2 regions of the Arthrobacter sp. 08Y14 genome follow, and region 1 is predicted to be linked to the other one. Evidence: predicted binding sites of a transcription regulator. Region 1 holds the regulator's gene; the other holds the start of a gene.
What was found. Region 1 encodes HspR, which represses chaperone genes until heat shock. Its sites were predicted from a motif close to AAGTTGAGTCNNNNNGACTCAACTT; they were not measured.
Positions count from the first base shown of each region.

Region 2: the regulator HspR is predicted to act here: its motif matches at 1,664-1,688, upstream of CXR03_RS13855 (Hsp20/alpha crystallin family protein).

Region 1 is NZ_PJIX01000001.1:768,561-771,967, reverse strand. Features, by position in the region: gene CXR03_RS03605 (nucleotide exchange factor GrpE) at 1-395, shown strand, start outside; gene CXR03_RS03600 (DnaJ C-terminal domain-containing protein) at 515-1,510, shown strand; gene CXR03_RS03595 (heat shock protein transcriptional repressor HspR) at 1,596-2,105, shown strand; gene CXR03_RS03590 (ABC transporter) at 2,125-2,898, opposite strand; gene CXR03_RS03585 (ABC transporter ATP-binding protein) at 2,895-3,407, opposite strand, start outside.
Region 2 is NZ_PJIX01000003.1:306,759-310,165, forward strand. Features, by position in the region: gene CXR03_RS13850 (NADP-dependent isocitrate dehydrogenase) at 1-934, shown strand, start outside; gene CXR03_RS13855 (Hsp20/alpha crystallin family protein) at 1,018-1,593, opposite strand; gene CXR03_RS13860 (glutamate--cysteine ligase) at 1,785-3,254, opposite strand; gene CXR03_RS13865 (hypothetical protein) at 3,355-3,407, opposite strand, start outside.

The DNA of each region.
Region 1 (3,407 bases):
ATGACCTGCTGCGGTTGCAGGCGGAATACGTCAACTACCGCAAGCGGGTGGAGCGGGACCGCGATGTTGCCCGGGAGATGGCAGTCATTGGAGTGCTGAACTCCCTGATGCCGGTCCTGGATGACATTGACGCCGCACGCCAGCACGGCGACTTGGCGGAGGGGCCTTTTGCCTCCATCGCCAACAAGCTGGAAAATTCGCTGAAGACGTACGGCCTGGGACGGATTGACGAGGTGGGGGTTGAATTTGACCCCAACATCCATGAAGCCCTGATCCAGCAGCAAAGCCCGGACGTCCAGTTCGATACAGTGACGCAGATTCTGCGGGCCGGTTACAAGTCCAATGACCGGGTCCTGCGGGCGGCACAGGTTATCGTCTCCGTTCCGGAGCAGTAGGCAGGGGTGCCCGGGGCCGTCTCACGGCGGCTCTGGGCACCTTTTTTTCAGCAGTGAACGTCCGGTCCGCAACCCGCGGGGTGTGGGCAGGAGCAGTAAATTGAGGAAGGGGACGCCAATTGGCTAGTCAGGATTGGGTCGATAAGGATTTTTATAAGATTCTGGGTGTCCCCAAGGACGCGTCGGAAGCCGATATCAAGAAGGCCTATCGGAAGCTGGCGCGCAAGTACCATCCGGACCAGAACCAGGATGATCCCTCAGCCGAGCGGATGTTCAAGGATCTCTCCGAAGCGTATTCGGTTCTCTCCGACCCCGAGGAACGCCAGCAGTATGACGCGATCCGTGCCATGGGCAGCGGAGCACGCTTCTCGGCGGGCGGTCCCGGCGGCGCAGGTCCCGCGGGAGGCGCCGGCTTCGAGGATCTCTTTGGCGGGCTCTTTGGCCAGGGTGCACGTCCCGGCGGCAGCCGCCGCACCAGCTACAGCACCGGCGGCAGTAACATTCCCCCGGAATTCGCCGACCTGTTTGGCGGCGGAGGGTTTGGCGGCGGGTTCGGCTCAGCGCAGCCGCAGAAGGGGGCGGACCGCACGGCGAGCACCACCATCTCCTTCGCAGGCTCCATCAACGGCACCGTCATTGGGCTGCGCGAGCCCAGCGGCGAAGTGGTGGAAGTCCGTGTTCCCGCCGGGGTCAAGGACGGCCAGAAGATCCGCGTCCGCGGCAAGGGCCAACCGGGTGCCGCCGGAAACGGCGATCTGATGGTCACCGTGAACGTCACCCCTCACGACTTCTTTGTCCGCGACGGAAACAATATCCGCATCCATGTGCCGGTCAGCTTCCCCGAAGCTGCGCTGGGTGCCACGATCGAAGTTCCCACGCTGACTGCGGAGAAAGTGAAGCTCAAGGTGCCTGCCGGCACCCCCTCCGGGCGCACCCTCCGGGTCAAGGGCCGTGGCGTTCAAACGTCCAAGGGCAACGGGGACCTGCTGGTAACCATCGACGTCGCCGTCCCTTCGCATCTCAACAAGGAAGCCAAGGCCGCAGTGGAGGCCTTCGCCGAGGCTACAAAGGGCGAGGATCCGCGCGCCGGCCTAGCCTCCAAGGCCAGGTTGTAGCCCGCGAAACACGGTTCGGTTTCCGGTGCTCCGGAAACGGAACCGGGCTATGGTTACTAACGTCAACAGCTGTCAAGGAGGAACAATGGGCATAGACGTGAACGCGCCTATCTTTGTGATCTCCGTTGCCGCGGAGTTGGCGGATATGCATCCGCAGACCCTGCGGCAGTATGACCGGCTGGGCATCGTTTGCCCCAGCCGCGCTCCCGGAAGGTCCCGGCGGTATTCACAGCATGACATTGACATGCTTCGTGAGGTTCAGCGGCTTTCCCAGGAGGGCGTGTCCCTGGAGGGCATCAAGCGCATCATGCAGCTGGAAAACCAGGTGTCCGGGCTGCGCGCCCGCATCGATGAACTTTCCGCGGAGCTGGACTCCATCCAGCAGCGCACCCCGGACCGCAGCCGGGTGTTTGCTGCCGGACTGGCCGGCGACGTCGTGACCCTGACCCGCGGGCAGCGGCCGCCCGCTTCGCGGCCTTTCGCTACACAGCTCAGCCTCGCTTCCCTGGTGCAGCGCCGCGGCAAGCTGCGGGCCCTTCCTGCCGGGAAACAGGACGCCGTGGACTACGACGGCGGTTACGTTCAGTCTCTCTGACTGCTTTGTCCGGCCGCCCTCAGCGAAACCGCCGGCCCTGGTCGCGGCGGTTCGCCCACACCGCCAGTGTTCCCAGCAGCAGCGTCCAGGCGACGAGGCAGGGGATGGCGGACGGGCTCAGCGGCTGCCCTGCGAAGACCGTCACCGCCAGGTCACGGGCAGCCCGGGTAGGCAGGAACAGGGACAGCGCGTTGAGCCCCGGACTGAACAAGTCCGGAGGAAGCATCAGCCCCCCGCCGAAGGCCAGCGGAAAAAACACCACCTGCGTGACGGCGATGGCCACCTTGGAAGTGCAGAGGTAACCGATCAGCAGGCCCAGGAACAGGAACGGCAGGCCGCACACCAGCCATACCAGCATGGCCGCCGGCACCCGCCACCAGGACAGCGCCCCCGTTGTGAAGGCCTCCAGTGCCGAAGTGGTGAACATGCCCACGAGCATCACCGGGATCAGGGAAAAGAAGGCAAACAACATGGCGGTCAGGGCGCGGGCCGCAGTGGGCGGTACGGCGCCGGCGGGCAGCGTCCGCACATAGCTGCTCCACGGATTGGCGCGGTCCTCCGCAACGCCAATGCCGTAATTGAACAGGAATGAACTCATCACCCCAAAGAGCGCCAGTTGCGCGACGGCGATGAGCGAGGCCACGGGATTGGAAGTCACCGCCTGCTGCGGGAGGACAAAAAACACCAGGGCCAGCGTGGGGAACAGCGTCGACGAAATAACGGAAATGGGAATGCGCAGCTGCTCAAGAACCTGTGCCTTGGTGTGCGCGCGGACCAGCGTTGCGGTGCTCATAGCTTCTCCTCCCGGGCTCTTGTCTCGGGGCCGGCAGATAGGTGGGTCAGGGACAGGAACGCCTCTTCGAGACTGGCCGTGTGGACCTCGAGCCCGGAAAACGGAATGTTGTCGCGGACCAGGCGCCGGACGGTCGCATCCGAGTCCCGGCTCAGCACCGTCACGACGTTGTCCCCGCCAGCGGTGACTCCCGCGCTTTCGGGTAAGGACTCGAACAACGACGGCGGAAGGTGGGTACGGAAAGAGACTCTGCTGACGGAGACCCGGCTGCGGACCTGGTCCACGGTTCCGTCAGCAACAACCTCCCCGTTGTTCAGAACCGTCACCCGCCCCGAGAGGGCCTGAATCTCCTCCAAATAGTGGCTGGTCACCAGCAGCGTGCCGCCGTCCCTGCGGTACTGGCCCAGACGCTCCCAGAGGTTTTCGCGCGCTTCAACATCCAGGCCGGTGGTTGGCTCGTCAAGGATGACCAGCCGGGGCCTTCCCACCAGCGCAAGTGCCACCAGCAG
Region 2 (3,407 bases), on a different contig from region 1:
GAACGGAACCATCCGCAACATCCTGGGCGGCGTGGTCTTCCGCGAACCGATCATCATCTCCAACATCCCGCGCCTGGTCCCGGGCTGGAACAAGCCGATCATCATCGGCCGCCACGCCCACGGCGACCAGTACAAGGCCACGAACTTCAAGGTTCCCGGTGCCGGTACCCTGACGCTGACCTACACGCCGGCCGACGGCAGCGAAGAAATCAAGCAGCAGGTTGTTACGTACAACGAAGATGGCGGCGTCGCCATGGGTATGTACAACTTCAACGATTCCATCAAGGACTTCGCCCGCGCTTCCTTCGCCTACGGCCTGCAGCGCAACTACCCGGTGTACCTCTCCACGAAGAACACCATCCTGAAGGCCTACGACGGCCAGTTCAAGGACCTGTTCCAGGAAGTCTTCGACGCCGAGTTCAAGGACCAGTTCGAAGCAGCCGGCCTCACCTACGAGCACCGCCTGATCGATGACATGGTTGCCTCCGCGATGAAGTGGGAAGGCGGCTACGTCTGGGCCTGCAAGAACTACGACGGCGATGTCCAGTCCGACACCGTTGCACAGGGCTTCGGCTCGCTGGGCCTGATGACCTCCGTGCTGATGACCCCGGACGGCAAGACCGTTGAGGCCGAAGCTGCACACGGCACGGTGACGCGTCACTACCGCCAGCACCAGCAGGGCAAGCCCACCTCCACGAACCCGATCGCTTCGATCTTCGCGTGGACCCGTGGCCTGATGCACCGCGGCAAGCTGGACAACACCCCCGAGGTCATCAACTTCGCCGAGACCCTTGAAGACGTTGTCATCAAGACGGTCGAGTCCGGCAAGATGACCAAGGACCTGGCTGCACTGGTTGGCCCGGACCAGGCATACCTGACCACCGAGGAATTCCTCGCTGAGCTGGATGCCAACCTGAAGACCCGCCTGGGCTAATACTCGGCATTTTCAGCGCAGAACGACGACGGCGCCCCACCTTTCGCAGGTGGGGCGCCGTCGTCGTTCAGGTCAGGGCTTCACTAAATGCCGGAGCCCTGGTCGCCCGAGGACCCGGAGGAACCGGAGGAACCGGAGCCCATGGAACCGGAGCCCATGGAGCCGCCGGACGATCCCGAGCCCACGGACCCGGAGCTGCTCGAGGTTGACGAGGCCACCGACTCGGAGCTGGACTGGCCGCTGATGGTGTTCGCGTCCTTGTAGGAGGAGGACACCTCAATCTTGCGCGGTTTGGCCCGCTCGCTGACCGGAATCAGGACGCTGAGCACACCGTTCTCGTACTTGGCGGATATGCCGTCAATATCGATTCCCTGCCCAAGGTTGAGCTGGCGCAGGAAGGTGCCGGATTCCCGTTCCCGGGTCAGCCAGGTGACGGTGTCGGAAGCCTGGATGGTGCGCTCTGCCCGGATGGTCAGCAGCTGGCCGTCCACATCCACGTCAACCGAGCCCGGATCGATGCCCGGAAGATCGGCATTCAGGATGTAGTGGTCGCCCTCGCGGTAAAGATCGATGGGCATCAGCCGCAGCCGCTGCCGGGGATCCAGCAGGGCTCCTGCCATCCGGTCAAGCTCGCGGAACGGATCGAACTTCATGGCCATTATCATCAACTCCTTTTACGCCCACCTGCTGGGCAGGCGAATCATTTTTCGGAACTTCAGAAGGGTCGATAACTTGAGTCACCTCGACTCAAGGATGAAATTAGGTTAGCACTCACCCTTAATGAGTGCCAGAACCAAACACGAAAAATGTCGCGAGCAGCCCGTAATTGGTGATGGAGGCCTGTGCCCCGTTAATCGACCGGCCATTCGTGGACAGGAGCATTGGAATGCATGTTTTCCCAGTATTTCCGGGTGAGCTCAGCCAGTGCGGCCCTGCGTTCCAGGCCCTCGCTCTCCAGCCGGCGCAGGTACGAGATCTGCCAGGAGGCCCCGTTCTGCTCGGTGCGGGCGCGTTCGCGGATAACATCCAGATAGCGCTCGATCAGCTCCTGATCCACCCCCAGTTCGCGCAGTCCCAGGGCAGCCTGAGGGACCAGATGCCTGATGACCAGTTCAGCGACGGGAATTTCGCCGATGCCGGGCCAGTAGACCGTTGCTTCCAAACCATTGCGGGCGCAGGACAGAAAGTTGTCTGCGGCGCTCTTGAAGGCGAGCCTGGTCCACAACGGCCGTTCGGCCGTGCGCAGATGCTGGACCATGCCGTAAAAGAATGCGGCGTTGGCCACCACATCAAGGACCGTAGGACCGGCGGGGAGGACCCGGTTTTCCAAGCGAAGATTGGGTGTGTGCTCGCCGGGGTCATAAATCGGCCGGTTCCACCTGTAGACCGTGCCGTTGTGCAGGCGGAGTTCCGGGAGCAGCGGCGCGCCGGCCGGGGTGGAACCTCCGCTGCTGCGCGAGAGCTCCGGAAGCAGTGCGGGAAAATACCGCACGTTCTCTTCGAAAAGATCAAAGATTGAGGTGATCCACCGTTCCCCAAACCAAACCCGGGGGCGGACGCCCTGATTGCGCATCTCCGGCGGGCGGGTATCTATGGCCTGCTTGAAGAGTTCCACGCGGGTCTCATGCCACAGGACATGTTCCATAAAGATGGGGGAGTTGGCCGCAAGGGCAATTTGCGGTGCGGCAATGATCTGGGCGGCGTTCCAGGCGGGGGCGAAGTTCTCCGGGGTCACTTCCAGATGCAGCTGCACCGAGGTGCACGCTGCTTCAGGGGCAATGTTCTTGGCATAGAAAGCCAGCGACTCCTCCCCGCGGAGATCAATATGCACGTCTTCCCCGCGGGCCTGAAGCACCGAAGTATTCAGCGCGGCGTAGCGCTTGCCGGCGCTTAGCCATTCCTTGTTCTCCAGCAGATTGGGGCGCAGCGTCGGCAGAATTCCGGTCATGAGGATTTCGGTTTTGACCTCCGCCGCCCGGGCATCAGCCCGGTTGAGCTGCATCCGCAGGCTGTCCTCAAGCTCCCTCAGGCCGGAACCGCCAATGGCCAGCGCCGGATGGTTCATTTCGATGTTGAAGGCACCGATTTCGGTCTGGAATGCGGGATCGGCAATCTGTTCCAGCACGGCTGCATTGCGCAGCGCGGGGGAGAAATCCTGATTTGTCAGGTTCAACTCCAGCTCGAGACCGATGCTGGCGGTATCAGCGAACGACGCCGTTGAGAGGTATCCGGCAAATCGGTCGAGGTTTTCAAGGAGCCGCTGGCGGTACCTCGTCCGCTGCTCCCTGCTGTACGTTTTGTTATTGACTTCGGCGCCCATCGTCTGAAGATAACCATGGGCGCCGAAGGATGTATAGCGTGGGCCGAGAGATGAGACGAATTGGCGCGGCGCGCCAAACGGCATCCCCATCCCCTTGGGGTCAGGACTGCAGCAGGCCCTTCAGGACGTTGGAAGTACGCTGCATTTCGCCGT